DNA from 2 places in the Microbacterium sp. C448 genome. Region 1 is predicted to be linked to the other one. Evidence: predicted binding sites of a transcription regulator. Region 1 holds the regulator's gene; the other holds the start of a gene.
The links. Region 1 encodes HspR, which represses chaperone genes until heat shock. Its sites were predicted from a motif close to AAGTTGAGTCNNNNNGACTCAACTT; they were not measured.

Region 1 (8,290 bases):
CAGCCGGACTCGGTGCATGTCATCATGCATGCATATGTACTGTGACATGTAAGGGGATCGATGTCAACTCGCATGTAAATTAAGGGGATGCCTCACGACGGATCCTCACCTCGAGACGATGCACCGCACGGCGGGGACGACGCTGACGCGATCGCCGCGGCTCTCGCGCGTTTGCGCGGGCGCCGCATGCCGAGACCTCCCTGGGCCGAGGAAGGCTCGCAGCACGGCCCCGGCATGCGCGGCGGTCCGGGATGGATGCGCGGCGGACCCCACCGGGGTGGGCATCCGCACGCGGGCTCACCCCCATGGGTACCGCCGCGCCTGGGCGGACCCGCGCGAATGCGGCTGCTCGAGACCCTGGCCCAGGCATCCGGTCCGCTGTCGGTCGGTGAGATCGCCGACGCGATCGGTGTTGATCAGCCTCGCGCGTCGCGGCTGGTGCAGCAGGGGGTCGAGCTCGGTGTCGTGCGTCGTGAGGCCGACCCCGACGACGCGCGTCGAACGCGGGTGGCGCTGACGGATGCCGGTTCGGCCCTGGTGCGCGGCTTCCGCGGCGACCGGCGCGAAGCCGTCGACCGCGCTCTGTCATCGTTCACGGAACAGGAGCGCGCAGATCTCGCCCGGCTGCTGAACAAGCTCGCGGACGGGTGGCCGCAGGGCTGAACATCAGGCATCCGTTGACCGTTCGCGACGCAGCGGGGTGAAGGTCCCAGGTCAGGCGCGGTCGGCGATGCGCTGCCCGGCCTTGACCGGCAGCAGAAGCAGAAGACCGATCAGCAGGACCAACACGATGCCCAGGATGCCGAAATAGGCCTCGCCCGAAATGCCCACGAAGATCGCGAACATCGTCGGCGCGAGGAACGAGACCGCGCGTCCCGTCGTGGCGTACAGGCCGAAGACCTCGCCCTCGCGCCCCGGCGGGATCGAGCGGGCGAGGAAGGTGCGCGAGGCGGACTGCGCGGGCCCGACGAAGAGGGTCAGTGCGAGGCCGGCCGTCCAGAACACGATCTGCCCGCCGTCGTGGAGGAAGAAGACAAGAGACCCCGAGACGATGAGCCCGATCAGGGCGATGACGATGACGGGCTTCGCTCCGATGCGGTCATCGAGCGACCCGACGGCGATCGTCGATATTCCGGCGACGATGTTCGCGGCGATGGCGAAGATGATGACCTCGCCCGCAGAGAACCCGAAGACGGATGCCGCGAGCACCCCACCGAATGTGAAGACACCGGCCAGCCCGTCCCGGAACACCGCGCTGGCGAGCAGGAACCAGACCGTCTGGCGGCTGTCGCGCCAGAGGTGGGCGATGTCACGCCCGAGGCGCGCGTAGGAAGCGAAGAAGCCGACCTTCTCGCGGCGCGTCCCTGCGCCCTTGTACTCGGGCACGGCGAAGAGGACGGGGAGGGCGAAGAGCCCGAACCACACCGCGGCGACGATCATCGAGAGTCGCACGTCCAGGCCGTTATCGCTGGGGAGCCCGAAGAGCCCCTGGATGAAACCGAAGTAGACGATCAGGAGCAGGACGATGCCGCCGACATACCCCATGCCCCAGCCGAAGCCGCTGACGCGTCCGATCGAGCGCGGCGTCGAGACCTGCGTGAGCATGGCGTTGTAGTTCACGCCCGCGAATTCGAAGAAGACGTTGCCCGCGGCCAAGAGCAGCAGGCCGAGCCACAGGAACGAGGGGTCGGGCTGCACGAAGAACAGCGCGAGGGTGATGCCGACGACGATGTAGGTGTTGACCGCGAGCCAGAGCTTGCGGCGACCCGAGGTGTCCGACCGTTGCCCGGTGACGGGGGCGAGAAGCGCGATCAACAGGCCCGCGGCCGCGAGGGCCCATCCGAGCTGGGCTTCGACGGTGCCCTCCGGGCCGAAGCTCGAGCTCGTGAGGTAGACGGCGAAGACGAAGGTCGTGACGACCGCGTTGAACGATGCCGAGCCCCAGTCCCAGAGACCCCAGGCGATGACGCGCTTGCGGCTGGTGCTCGCGGGTGTGTCGCCGGCAGCGCCGAGGGCGGCCAGGGTGTCGGTGGATGTCGCGGGTGCCACCCGGGCAAGGTTCTCGGGCGTGTGGGCCTCAGCGTTCGGACGGTCGGGGTCGCTCATGTGCGGCAAGTTATGGCCCTTCGGTGAACGGCGGGTGACCCGGGCCGCGACGGTGCGGCGCGCTCAGGCTATACCCGGCGTCGCTCAGCGGCGGATGCATCCGTCAGCATCCCTCTCGCTCCTCAAAGTTGAGCCAGTTCATATCAAGTTCATTTGACGTTCTCTCGAGTGGGGGATACCCTTGAGTCATAACGGCTCAACCCGTCCGATTCACCCCGAACCGGACGACCTCGAGCCCACAGACTTCAGGCCGCGGCATCCGTCCGGCCTCACACGAAGAAGAGAGAGACACACATGCCACGTGCAGTTGGAATCGACCTCGGCACGACCAACTCGGTCGTCAGCGTCCTCGAGGGCGGCGAGCCCAAGGTCATCGCGAACGCCGAGGGCTTCCGCACGACCCCCTCGGTCGTCGCATTCACGAAGGACGGCGAGGTGCTCGTCGGCGAGACCGCCAAGCGCCAGGCCGTGACCAACGTCGACCGCACGATCTCGTCCGTCAAGCGCCACATGGGCACCGACTGGACGTTCGACGTCGACGGCAAGAAGTACACCGCGCAGGAGATCTCGGCGCGCATCCTCGGCAAGCTCAAGCGCGACGCCGAGGAGTACCTGGGCGACAGCGTCACCGACGCCGTCATCACCGTTCCCGCGTACTTCAACGACGCCGAGCGTCAGGCGACGAAGGAAGCCGGCGAGATCGCGGGCCTCAACGTCCTCCGCATCATCAACGAGCCCACCGCGGCCGCCCTGGCCTATGGCCTCGACCGCGGCAAGGAAGACGAGCTCATCCTCGTCTTCGACCTCGGTGGCGGAACGTTCGACGTCTCGCTGCTCGAGGTGGGCAAGGACGACGGGTTCTCCACGATCCAGGTGCGCTCGACCGCCGGCGACAACCGTCTCGGTGGCGACGACTGGGACCAGCGCGTCGTCGACTACCTGATCAAGCAGTTCAAGGACACCACGGGCGTGGATGTCGCGGGCGACAAGATCGCTCTGCAGCGTCTCAAGGAAGCCGCGGAGCAGGCGAAGAAGGAGCTCTCGAGCTCCAGCTCGACGAGCATCAACCTGCCCTACCTGTCGCTCACCGAGAACGGCCCCGTGTCGCTCTCCGAGACGCTGACGCGCGCCAAGTTCGAGGACCTGACGAAGGACCTGCTTGACCGCACCAAGAAGCCGTTCGAGGACGTCATCCGCGAGGCCGGCATCAAGGTTGCGGACATCGACCACGTCGTGCTCGTCGGTGGCTCGACCCGTATGCCCGCCGTTGCCGAGCTCGTCAAGCGGGAGGCCGGCAAGGAAGCCAACAAGGGCGTCAACCCGGACGAGGTCGTCGCCGTCGGCGCCGCCCTGCAGGCCGGTGTGCTGAAGGGTGAGCGCAAGGACGTTCTGCTCATCGACGTGACCCCCCTGAGCCTCGGTATCGAGACCAAGGGTGGCATCATGACGAAGCTCATCGAGCGCAACACGGCCATCCCGACCAAGCGCAGCGAGACCTTCACCACGGCCGACGACAACCAGCCGTCCGTGGCGATCCAGGTCTTCCAGGGCGAGCGTGAGTTCACGCGCGACAACAAGCCGCTCGGAACGTTCGAGCTCACCGGAATCGCTCCCGCGCCCCGTGGCATCCCGCAGGTCGAGGTCACCTTCGACCTGGACGCCAACGGAATCGTGCACGTGTCCGCCAAGGACAAGGGCACCGGCAAGGAGCAGTCGATGACCATCACGGGTGGCTCGTCGCTACCCAAGGAGGACATCGAGCGCATGGTGCGCGAGGCCGAGGAGCACGCCGCGGAGGACAAGAAGCGCCGCGAGTTCGCCGAGGTCCGCAACCAGGCCGAGACGCTCTCGTACTCCATCGAGAAGCTCATCCAGGACAACGCCGACAAGCTGCCCGAGGACGTCAAGTCGTCGGTGCAGGCCGACGTCGATGCGCTGAAGACGGCCCTCGCCGGCGATGACGACGAGGCCGTGAAGTCCGCGTTCGACACGCTCAACGCGAGCCAGGGCAAGCTCGGCGAAGCCATCTACGCCTCGTCGCAGGCGGCGGGCGATTCGACGGGCTCAGGGACCGACCCTGACGCGACCGACCCGGGCAACGGCGAGACGCCGAACCCGGAAGAGGACGTCATTGACGCCGAGGTCGTGGACGACGAAGACGAGAAGAAGCAGTAGGACATGGCAAACAAGGACGACGAACGCCCCGAGGGGCAGGGCGCCGGTCCTGATGGCACGCAGGGGCCGGAGGAGCAGTCCTCCGGCCCCGTGTCGCAGGATGGGGTGTCGCAGGACGGTACGTCGCAGGATGGCTCGAACGCCCAGGCCGACGAGCTGACGCTCGACGACATCCTGGGTGCGCCGCAGAACGCGGATGCTGCAGCTCAAGAAGCCGTGCTCGCCGATCTCGAGTCGGCCCTGTTGGGCGACCTCAAGCGGCTGCAGGCGGAGTACGCCAACTACCGCCGCCGCACGGAAGAGCAGCGCGAGCGCGAGATCGAACGGGCGAAGGGCGAGGCCGCCAAGGGCCTTCTGCCGGTGCTCGATGATCTCGACCGCGCCGCGAAGCACGGCGACCTGCAAGAGGGCACACCGTTCTCGGCGATCGGCGAGAAGATCCGTACGGTGGCTGAGCGGCTCGGCGTGACCTCGTTCGGTTCTGCCGGCGAGGCTTTCGACCCCCAGGTGCACGAGGCGATCTTCCAGCAGCCCATCGCGGGCACGGAGGTGCCGACGGTGCTCGAGGTCGTCGAGGTCGGTTACCGGCTCGGCTCGGTGGAACTGCGGCCCGCCAAGGTCGTCGTCGCCGTGCCGGCAGAGTAGACGGAGCGGCGATGGCTAGCCAGGACTGGTTCGACAGGGACTTCTACGGTGTGCTCGGCGTCTCGAAAGACGTCACGCCGGCCGACTTGAAGAAGGCCTACCGCAAGCTTGCGCGCACGTATCACCCCGATTCCAACCAGGGCGATGCGAAGGCCGAGGCGAAGTTCAAAGAGATCAGCGAGGCGTACTCGGTGCTCTCGGACGCCGGGCAGCGAGAAGAGTACGACCAGATCCGCGCCATGGGTTCGGGTGCTCGCTTCACCGCGGGTGGCGGCCAAAGTCAGGGCTTCGAAGACGTCTTCAGCCGGTTCGGCCAGGGTCGCGGCGGGCAGCAGGCCCCGGATTTCGACGACATTTTTTCGATGTTCAACCATCAGGGCGCGGGCGGGTCCTTCGGATCCGGCCGGTTCGGTCAGACATCCGGTGGTTTCCGTGGCTACGGCGGACCGACGCGCGGCGCAGATATGACGGCGCGCACGACGGTCGACTTCGTCACGGCGACCAAGGGCGAGACCATCACCCTGCAGGGTGAGGACGGCAGCCCGTTCAAGGTCAAGATCCCCGCGGGTGTCGCGGACGGGCAGAAGATCCGTCTGCGCGGACGCGGGCGACCCTCGCCCGATGGCGGGGAGACGGGCGACATCGTCGTGCAGGTCACGGTCAGGCCGCACCCCGTCTTCACGCGCGACGGCCTGAACCTGCGGGTAACCGTGCCCGTGACGTTCACAGAGGCGGCGCTCGGCGCCACGATCGAGGTTCCGACGCTCGGTGGCGATCCCGTCAAGCTGCGGGTCGCCCCCGGCACGCCCTCGGGTCGCGTGCTGCGCGTCAAGGGACGCGGCGTGCAGACCCAGAAGGGCACCGGTGATCTGCTCGCCGAGGTCCAGGTGGCCGTTCCCGCTCATCTGGACGATGCGGCCCGTGAGGCGCTCGAGCGGTTCCACGAGCTGGAGCCGAAAGAGAACCCGCGTGCCGACCTGATGGCCAGGGCGCGGGGTTAGGGCGCTCATGATGAATGGGATGCGCGGCGAAGAGATCGACGAGGATGCTCCGATCTTCGCGATCGCGGTCGCTGCCGAACTCTCGGCGATGCATCCTCAGACCCTGCGCCAGTACGACCGGCTGGGACTCGTCGTCCCCGCCCGCACGCAGGGCGGTTCGCGGCGGTACTCGACGCGTCACGTCGAGCAGCTGCGAGAGGTCGCGCGCCTGTCGTCCGAGGGCATGAGCCTTCCGGCGATCGCGCGCATCCTCGAGCTCGAAGAAGACGTGCGGACGCTTAGACGTCAGGTGCGCGAGCTCGAGTCGCGTGTTCGGGCTGAGGTGCAGAATCGCCCCGGCGCGCGTGTTTTCGCGGCCGGCACGGCGGGTGCGGTCATCACGCTCCGCCACGGCAAGCGCGTGCGTCGCGCGACCGACATCGTGCTCTGGCGCCCGGGGCATCCCGAAGACTGAGCGCGAAACTTCAGCTTTGTCTCGTTTTGCCGTGCTTTTTCAGACATAGCTGAAGTTTCGCGCGCTGTATGCGGCTCAGGACTGGGCGGCGAAGGCCGCGTGATCCTGGCGGGATAGCTCGGCGTAGGCGTACGACCAGTCGACGATCGCCTCCGCGACGGCGCGGCCCCCGCCGATGTAGCCGGCCACTTCGGGTGCGGCCGGCGACTGGCCGTGCGCGCGGGCGAGCACGATCGCGCACGCCTGCGCGTAGCGACGGAACGGTCGATCCTCGAGCGTCTCGATGTCGATACCGCCCTTCATGTCGTGGAACTGGCGCACGTAGTAGTCGTTGCCGTTCGCGCGCAGATGACCGAGGAACGGGTCCGACACCGCCTGCAGGATGCGTTGCATGGCCACGACGCGCGCGCCCTCTCCGTTGAGGTCGATGTGCTGGGTCAGACTTGTCGGCTGGCGGATGCCGCCGTACTGGGCCAGGACGCTCTGCCCCGCCTGCTTCGCCTGCAACAGCAGGAGATTGCCGTCTCCGTCCTGGAACGCCGTCAGGAAGCACCGCGTGCCGACGCTGCCGACGCCCACGACGCGGCGGGCCATGTCGGACGCGACGTACTGCTGCACGACCATGCGCACATCGACGTTTGCGGAGGCGAGGTAGTCGGCGATGAACCGGTGCAGTCCCTCCTCGATCTCGTCCGAGACGTGCGTCATCGTCGGGGCCTGCTCGACGAACGTCACGCGCCCATCGATCACCTCGGTCAGTCGGCGAGCGGCGCGCTCCGAGGTGCGCTTCTGTGCGTCCCGAATGGCGGCGCGCAAGGCGTTGGCCGACGCCGCGTCCATGGCCTCGAGTCCCGCCTGAGCGTCGAAGTGCTCGTAGTAGCGGTGCAGGGGGCTGTGACGACGCCCGGAGGAGAGCGATTTGGCGTATCTCTTGACCGTGGCGAGGGCAGTCTCCCTCACCACCGCTTCATCGCGGCCCGTGTCCTGCCCCGCGATGATGACGCTCGCAACCAGCCGCTTGACGTCCCACTCCCAGGGAGCCCAGGCGGCCTCGTCGAAGTCGTTCAGGTCGAAGACGAGGGTGCGAAGGGGGCTTGCGTAGAAGCCGAAGTTGGCGACGTGCGCATCGCCCGACGAGCCGACCAGGATGCCCGAGTGCGGGTCTCGCGCGAGGTCCGCAGCCATGACCGCCGCCGCGCCCCGGTAGAACGCGAAGGGGCTCGCGGCCATCCGTTCCCGGCGTATGGGCACGAGTTCGGGAACGCGGGGTTCATTCTGCTCGGCCAGAATGCCGAGCGGGTCGCGACCCGTCGTCGTGAGCGTCGAGAGCGCGGCGCGGGGAATGCGTGAACGTGCGGATCGACCAGCCTGAGCGTAGCTCTCGCGCGAGGGGGGCGGGGTCCACGGGGGACCGGCTGAAGAATCGGCAGCGCTCATGAGCCCATCATGCCGTCAGAGAGCGTGCGGCCGGCGGATGCTCAATCGTCGAGTTCGAACGGCGACGCGGTCAGGCGGATCAGCTCCTCCGCCTCGGCACAGAAGCCCTCGATCCGGTCGAAGAGCTGGGTCAGCGACGTCGATCCGAGCAGCGCGTATCGGTCGATCGTCTGGATCGGGGCGATCCCTGCGAGCTGCCAGGCCGCGGTCACGGGATCGTCGGCCAGCTCTTCATCGACGGACCACGGCACATCGACGTATTCGGAGGCCGTCGCGAGCAGTCTCCGGACGCAGCGCTCCGTCTGCCGGTGTCTGTCGGCGAGACCCGGCCTCCACTCCAGCGCCGGCAGATCCCGCACCTCCGCCAGCGGGTACGTGTCGTGATCCAGCCAGCGCACGACCTCGATGCGGCGGCCGCCGCCGGCGACGGCCATTGTCGAACTCTCCAACGCGTAGTACGCCCGAACGTGCG
Region 2 (8,290 bases), on a different contig from region 1:
CATCGACACCAACGTGCTGCTGTTCAGCTTCCTGTTCCTCGTGGCACTCGGCGTGGACTACAGCATCTTCCTCGTGACGCGGGCGAAAGAGGAGTCCGACCACCTGGGCATCACGCAGGGCATGATTCGTGCCCTCGCCGCAACGGGCGCGGTGATCACGAGCGCGGGAATCCTCCTGGCCGCGGTGTTTGCGGTGCTCGGAGTGCTCCCGCTCATCACGTTGACGCAGATCGGCATCATCGTGTGCATCGGTGTGCTCATCGACACGCTGCTCGTACGCACGGTGATCGTTCCCGCGCTCGCGTTCATCACGAAGGACGCCTTCTGGTGGCCCCGCAGGCCGAAGCTCCGGGACGCGGACGCCGCGGCCGCCGGCGCGGATGCGCTTGCTCTGGCACCGGCGGCGCAAAGAGTCACAGAAAGATAACGACAAACCTTGCCCATCGTTACCTGGCCGTTATAGAGTTCACGCACGGTAGTTGTTTTGCTGTGGCAGCTACCGACATGTGATTGCAGGACACTCTTGGTGCAAGGGACAAGGGCCGGTCAGAAGCCTCTCTGACCGGCCCTCACTTGTGTCCGGACGACGACGTGGATCGCGACCGGATGCGCACGGACGCGCTGCGGATCAGCCGCGGCGACGCGCTGAGGCGCCACGACCCCTGACCATGACGTAGATCAGCAGCGCGATGATCGCGCCGATGATGGAACCGATGATTCCGGCCGGCTGGAAGAAGCCGTCGGCGGCGTCCTGCCCGAAGAGCAGGAAGCCGAGGAATCCACCCACGAACGAACCGACGATTCCCAGGACGATGGTCATGAGGATGCTCATGTCCTGTTTGCCAGGAACCACGGCGCGAGCGATGAATCCGGCGATGAGGCCGATGACGATGATGCTGATGATGAGACCGAGCATGGTTGCTCCTCTTCTCGACGCCGAGAGGCGTGGTGGACGCGCACCATTCGATGCGCGGGATGCCGCAATTCGCGACAACACCTGACTTCATCACCCCTCAGGGTGTGGCGGCACACCCCTGGGGGTGTAAAGCTCGAGCATGCCCTCATCCCCGGCCTCGCGCCCCATCACCGTCGCCCTCGTCGACGACTACGACGTGGTGTTGAAAGGGCTGGCGCATCTGTTCGACGAATACCGTGATCGAGTTCTGGTCGCCCAGATCGACGCGAACAGGGGGGTGAGCGACTCGGTTGATGTCGTGCTGTACGACTCTTTTGCGCAGCCCGAGTCCGACCATCACGAGATCTCCGAGCTCATCAAGAACCCCAGCGCCCGTCGCGTCGTCATGTACACCTGGAACTTCCATCCCGAACTCATCGAATCGGCTCGGCGCCAGGGGGTGGATGGATACCTCTCGAAGACCTTGACGGCACCGCAGCTCGTCGCGGCGATCGAGGCGGTGCACGCGGGTGAACTCGTGATCAGCAATCAGGGCCGCCGGGCGCCCAGCGCGCCGGGGCTCGACTGGCCGGGACGACTCGAGGGCATCACCGACCGCGAGTCCGAGATTCTCGCGCTCATCACCCAGGGCAAGAGCAACGCCGAGGTCGCGAGCCTCACCTACCTGAGCCCGAACACGGTGAAGTCATACATCCGATCCGTCTACCGCAAGATCGGCGCGACGAGCCGCACTCAGGCCGTGCTGTATGGCGTCGCCCACGGATTCACCCCCGACACTCACCGGATCGACCATTGGATGGGCGGGCCGTGACTCGCGCCGCGCTCACCCGCGCCCGGTAGGGGTCCGAACGGCGATACCGGGATACTCCACGACGAGCCCCGCACGGTCGAACGGGATGTCGCACGCGAAATCGAACGTCGATGACTCGTAGTGGAACAGCAACCGGTCGGGCGTGGTCCCGACCAGGGTGTATCGCTGCTCCAGGCGTTCCACCCGAAGGTCATCGGCGCGAACGAAAGCCGCGGGCACGTCGACGCTGGCTCCGACGACGAAGTCGAGCCGATGAATGGGGAGTGTATTGGTGACAGCGGATGACTCGAAGTCCACGTCAACGCATCCGTCGAGGTCCGGGCGCTGCGTCCCGTCGACGATCCAATGACCCTGCGCGTCACGCGTCACCGTCGTCTCGCCCGTCCCCTGAGCACCCAGGCGAGACGCTCGCACCGAGACCGTCGTCCACGAAGGATCCACGGTCAGGTCGTAGCCGACCGACCACAGGGCGCCCGACTCGTTCGCCGTTGTGTGCCCCGTCAAACGATGACCCGCACATCACGGAAGAACGCAACCTCGAAGCCGACCCGCAGCCCCTGGTGATTCCAGCTCCCGGCGGGAGGCAATGGTGTCAGCCTCATGAGGCGAATCTAGCTCGACGAAAACATCACAGATAGATAACGGGAAACCTTGCTTGTCGTTACCTCGCCGTTATAGAGTGCAAGCACGGAAGTTGTTTGCTGTGGCAGCTACCGACATGTGATTGCAGGACACTCTTGGTGCAAGGGACAAGGGCCGGTCAGAAGCCTCTCTGACCGGCCCTTACTCTTGCCGTCCGCGATCTGCCTGCGTGCCGCGGCGCGCATTCGCTCCTTCACAGGGAGAGTCACCCAGAGTTATCCACAGATCCCGCCGCTGACCAGGTCTTTCGTCGCCGTCGATGTCGGTGGTTGATGGGACTCTGGAGGCATGTTCACGACCGCACCCCGCGATACCGAGGCATCCCTCGGCACGACGCTGCGGGCTGGTGTGGCAGAGGCATCCGCCCTGCTCGACGCGCACGTACTCCCCAAACGGAATCAGTTGACCCTGTTGCCCGACGACGAGCTCCTGGAGCTCACGCGCGCCGCGGAAGAACTGGGCAGGCGGGCGGATGCGCTGCGAACGCTCGCGGCCGCGGAGGTCGGACGCAGGTCTGGTCCCGAGCGAGGAGCGGAGGGGCTGAGCTCGTGTCTCGGATGCCGCAACCCGGCTGAACTCCTCGAGCGGTTGTGTTCGGTGTCGGGCGCGACGGCGCGGACTCGGTTGCGACTCGGCGCGCACATAGCGCCGAGGTTCGGCCTCGCGGGTGAAACTCTTCCCTCAGACTTTCCCGCGGCGCGGGTGGCGTTCAGCGCCGGCGAGCTGGGAATCGATTCGCTGGTCGCCATCACCGGCACCCTTTCTTCCCTGACCGAACGGTGCGGGGCGGAGGCGGTCGCGGCCGCCGAGGGCGAGTTGGTTGCGGCCGCCACGGGCACCGCGCCCGACGGCGCACCACCGGCCGCAGCCGACGAGATCCGCATGCAGGCGAAGCTCTGGGCGCTGTACCTGGATCCTGACGGCGTCCTCCCCGACCCCGACCGCACCATGCGGCGTCGAGGCCTGACCCTCGGCCGCGAGCGCGACGGCCTGACTCCCCTCTCGGGCGCGCTGACGATCGACGTTGCAGCGCAGTTGCAGCGACTCTTCGACGCCCAGATCAGCCCGCGCGTGGCAGACCGCGGCCGCCCTGCTTTCACTGAGGACACGGCCGGCGCGCACGACGCCGCGCACGCGGGGGATGACTCGCGCACCCGGGCGCAGCGGCAGCACGACGCTCTCGCGGCGATCCTCGGGGTGGCAGCGCGCGCGGCCGAGTCGCCCTCGATCGGCGGCAGCGCACCGACGCTGCTCGTCACGATCAGCGCCTCCGAACTCGAGCGTCGCGACGGCTTCGGCTTACTCGACGCCGCGCACCTGAGCGACGACATGGGCGCCGACGCGGTTGCCCAGCCGATTCCCGCTACGTTCGCTCGACAGGTTGCGTGTTCCGGTGGCATCCAGCGCCTTGTTCTCGACGCCAACGGCCGCATCATCGAACTCGGCGGACCACAGCGCGTCTTCACGGCGCACCAGCGGCGCGCGATCATCGCGAGGGACGGCGGATGCGTCATCCCGGGATGCCACGTCCCCTCGGCCTGGTGCGAGGTCCATCACGCGACCGACCACGCCCGCGGCGGACCGACGCACACCGACAACGGCGTGCTCTTGTGCTGGTTCCATCACCGCACCCTCGAGACGAGCGGATGGGAGGTGCGCATGCGCGACGGAGTGCCCGAAACCCGCGCACCGGCCTGGGTCGAAGCCCACAGGCCCTGGCGCCCGGTGCACCCACACGGGCATCGGCGAGGTAGACGCGCGCGGCCGGGGTGAGGGCAGGGATAGAGGCCGGGCTAGGACCTAAACCCCGCCGCCGCCACCGCCGCCGCCACCACCGCCCGCGGAACCGCCGCCGGACGATCCACCCGAGGTGGATGCCGTCGACGAGCTCGTCGACAGGGAAGAGATGCTCGACGAGAAAGCGGCCGCACTGAAAGCACTCGTGCCGTAGTACCAGCCGGGCGTGGAGTCGCCGTAGTAGACGACGATGTGTTCGGCCCACTTCTTCTCCTGGCCGAACACCACGGCGTAGGGCAGCAGACGCTCGTACAGCCTGATCATCTGTCGCGGATCGTCGACGGCGATCGACGTGCGCTCGGCTCCCTGCGGCGACTGCAGCATCCGGATGCGGTCAGCCTCCGCCCACTCGATGAACACCTTCACCCCGGCGAGGTGGTCGCGCAGTTCCGCACCGCGCGAGGTCAGGGGCCGGCGCGAGACCAGCACACCCGCCGTGATCGCGAGGATGGGCGCCGCGACGAGCAGCGGAACAGACCAGGCGGGGGTGATCCCACCCTCGAGACCGACAACGCCCAGAATCACCGACGCGACCGCCGCAAGGACTCCGACGAGGATCGGCCGCGCTCGCACGATTCCCGGCACCTCGCGCCGCACACCCATCGCGGCCAGCGTCGCATCCGCCTCCTTCAGGATCTTCTGCGCCGTGCGCGACACCCGCGCGTCGCTCTTGCCGAGCGTGAACGTCGTCTTCCCGTCGGGGAACATCCCGTCAAGCAGCTCGCGGCCGTTCTCGTCAGCCAGCGAACGGTTGACGAGCTCGAGCTCGAATGTCTGACTGCCCCATTTGCGCTCGCCCTCGACGATTCGAATCGAGCCCGCGATCGCCTGCTCCAGCACCTCCGCCGGAATGCCCTTGGTCTGCGCGCCCCACAGCACCGCGGACTCGAGCGCGTCGAGGCCTGGCGGTGGGTCGTACTCGGCGATCACCGTCGGCCGGCCCGGGTCGTCACGCAGCCGACGGCGACGGATGACCGCGGCCCAGACCACGGCCAGCACAGCGACGAGCGTCGCCCCGCCCTGCAACCATCCGACCGGTGAAGCAAAGGGCGACGAATCGAACGCGGCGAACGTGCCGGGCTCGAAGGCAACCGCAATCGTCATCGTCTGGCGCGGCGCCAAGGCATCGGCGCGTGCCGAGACGACGGCGCCCGCCGCATCGGTCGCCACGTCGATCTCGCAGTTATCGGTCGAGCCGGTTGACCCCTGGTAGCACGCGACATCGCCGGTCGCCGCCTCGGCCAGGTCTCCGTCGAGCACCACGCGCGCATCCACGCGGTCGAACGGTTGCGCCCATTCCTCGCCGTTGACGTCCCAGTACAGCTCGTCGACGCCCGTGTCATCAAAGCCCCGCGTGACGTTCTGAAGGTCATAGGTGAAGACGTAGGTCTGCGCGCCATGCACGTAGTCATCCGCTCGCGAGGTGACGATGAGGAAGTCGTCTTCGTCGTCGGTCTCGACGGGCCTCTCGGCACCCGTCTCGTCCGTCACCGAAACGAGAGAGGGAAACAGGGGTGCGTTCAGATAGCTGTTCGGGATGAGCCGCCGCATGCCCCGATTCTGATCACTCTCGGGGAAGACGGCGACGAACGTCTCGATCACCCGCATCCGACTGGTGCCGTCTTCGGCCCGGGACAGGGTGTATTCGACGTCGAGGCTCGCAAACGAAAAGTCGTCGACATCGCTCGGAACGGCGGCGGCAAAGTCGGACCCCGTACCCCGCTCCGCGGCGGACGCCGGGGGAACACCGGCGCCCACTCCCCCCGCGACGACTCCTCCAGCGACGACGATCGACATCGCGATCGATATCGCGACGATCAGTCCCGTTCGAAGCAATGCACGCATGGGCCCAGCCTAGACACGGGCGCTCCGCGACCCGCCCGCCACCGGCCGCGGACAAGTAGCCTGTACGGCATGACGAACCGCCGCCTCGCCGTTGAAGCGTGGGAGAGTTTGTTCCGCGCGCAGCACGAGGTGTTCACCGAGATCAGCAGCGACTTCCGCGGCACCGGCCTCGAACAGGGCGAGTATGACGTGCTGTTGACCGTGACACGCGGACCCGAGATGACCGCGCGACTGCGCGATGTGACCGCACGGATGCTCGTCAGCCAGCCATCCGTCTCTCGCCTCGTCGACCGCATGGTGGTCCGCGGCCTGGTCACCAAATGCGCCGACCCCGATGACGGTCGCGGTGCGCTCGTCCGCGCGACCGAGACGGGTGCGGCCGCTTTTCGCGTCGTCGCGACGCAGCACGCACGCACGATCGCCGAGCGGATGTCCCGGCTCAGCGACGACGAACTCGAAGCGCTCCGCGGCCTGACGGCGAAACTGCGCGAAACGACCGACTGAGCACGCCGCAAAATACGGATGCCGCACCCCGGAGGGCGCGGCATCCGTTGTACACGCGGTTCTGACTACTGCTCGATGAGCTGCGGCCCCGAGGAGTCAGCTCCCGACTCGCGCGCTGCGATGACGGAAGCATCGGCATCCGTCGCCACTTCGATCTTGCGTGGCTTGGCGCGCTCGCTGACGGGGATCGTCACCGACAGCACGCCGTTGTTGTAGCTCGCAGAGATGCGGTCGGTGTCGACTCCCTGACCGAGGTTGAGCTGCCGCAAAAAGCTCGCCGCTTCACGCTCGCGGGTGATCCACTTGACGCCGTCGCCGGCCGCAAGGGTGCGCTCGGCGCGGATCGTCAACAGTTGGCCGTCGACGTCGATGTCCACCGACCCCGGGTCGATCCCGGGCAGATCGGCGGTCAGCACGTAGTGGTCGCCATCGCGGTAGAGGTCCATCGGCATGCGACGGGGGCCTCGCCGCGCATCCAGAAGGCTCGTCGCGAGGCGGTCGAGGTCGCGGAACGGGTCGTATGTCGCCATGGTGGTGTCCTTCCTTGTTGCGCCGGATTCGCGTCCGGCGATGAACGGGTTCGGTATGGAGTTGATGGAGTTGAGCCGACTCGACTCAACAATCAAAGATTAGCACTCGACGTATGAGAGTGCCAATAATTCGATCCCCCACCGCGGACGTTTTCATCCAGCGACAACCGCACCGACGTCCCTTGCCCGGCCCGTGGTGAACTTGCCATGCTTGCGAACACGAGCCCTGAACGATGACGTCGAGGATCACCATGACTGCCACAGCGCCCCGAACGATGAAGGCCGCCGTGCTGCGCGCGGATGGACCGGGGCTCGAGATCCTCGAGGTCCCCCGCCCCGTGCCGCGGGCGGGAGAGGCGCTCGTCAAGGTCATCGCGTGCGGCGTGTGCCACACCGACCTGCACGTCATGAAGGGCGAGGTGCGCTTTCCCCGGCCGGCGGTGATGGGCCACGAGATCAGCGGCACGCTCGTCGCGTTCGGCGACGACACTCCCCCGACCACGGGACTCGCGATCGGCGACACGGTCATCGGGGCCTTCATCATGCCCTGCGGCGACTGCCCCGCCTGCTCCCGCGGGCGTGACGACCTGTGCGCGGAGTTCTTCGGGCAGAACCGCCTGAACGGCACGCTGTACGACGGCGAGAGCCGCCTCTCGATGCCGGATGGCTCCTTCCTCGCCATGTACTCGATGGGCGGGCTTGCCGAATACGCCGTCGTGCCGATCACCGCGCTGACGCGATTGCCGGACGACCTCGACCCCGTCACATCCGCCGTCCTCGGATGCGCCGCCTTCACCGCGTACGGTGCCGTGCACCGCGCAGGCGATGTCCGACCGGGCGAAGCGGTCGCGATCGTCGCGGTCGGCGGCGTTGGCAGCGGAGTCGTTCAGATGGCCCGCGCCGCGGGCGCCGACCCGATCATCGCGATCGACGTCGCCGACGACAAACTCGAGGCCGCCATGGCCCTCGGCGCGACGCACACGGTCAACTCGCGCGAGACCGATGCCGCCACCGCCGTCCGCGAGATCACCGGCGGTCTGGGTCATGGTCTGGGTGTCGACGTCGCCTTCGAGGCGCTCGGTCACCCCGCCACTTTCCGACAGGCGATCGGCTTGCTCGCCGACGGGGGCCGGATGGTCGCGATCGGCATCGCGGCCGGCGACGCGGCCGCCGAGGTCGAGATCACCCCCCTCGTTCGCCGCGGCTACACGATCACCGGATCGTTCGGTGCGCGCACGCGCGAGG

Region 2: the regulator HspR is predicted to act here: its motif matches at 7,113-7,137, upstream of MIC448_RS06835 (Hsp20/alpha crystallin family protein).

What each region holds. Positions count from the first base shown of each region.
Region 1 is NZ_HG779785.1:12,024-20,313, reverse strand. It holds gene MIC448_RS16490 (MarR family winged helix-turn-helix transcriptional regulator) at 88-663, shown strand; gene MIC448_RS14140 (MFS transporter) at 715-2,106, opposite strand; gene dnaK (molecular chaperone DnaK) at 2,401-4,281, shown strand; gene MIC448_RS14130 (nucleotide exchange factor GrpE) at 4,285-4,926, shown strand; gene MIC448_RS14125 (DnaJ C-terminal domain-containing protein) at 4,938-5,927, shown strand; gene MIC448_RS14120 (heat shock protein transcriptional repressor HspR) at 5,947-6,381, shown strand; gene MIC448_RS14115 (DUF2252 domain-containing protein) at 6,457-7,818, opposite strand; gene MIC448_RS14110 (LON peptidase substrate-binding domain-containing protein) at 7,860-8,290, opposite strand, start outside.
Region 2 is NZ_HG779659.1:1,969-10,258, reverse strand. It holds gene MIC448_RS06870 (MMPL family transporter) at 1-427, shown strand, start outside; gene MIC448_RS06865 (GlsB/YeaQ/YmgE family stress response membrane protein) at 629-916, opposite strand; gene MIC448_RS06860 (response regulator transcription factor) at 1,056-1,727, shown strand; gene MIC448_RS06855 (putative glycolipid-binding domain-containing protein) at 1,740-2,231, opposite strand; gene MIC448_RS06850 (HNH endonuclease signature motif containing protein) at 2,658-4,142, shown strand; gene MIC448_RS06845 (DUF2207 domain-containing protein) at 4,170-6,011, opposite strand; gene MIC448_RS06840 (MarR family winged helix-turn-helix transcriptional regulator) at 6,081-6,515, shown strand; gene MIC448_RS06835 (Hsp20/alpha crystallin family protein) at 6,581-7,045, opposite strand; gene MIC448_RS06830 (zinc-binding dehydrogenase) at 7,297-8,290, shown strand, end outside.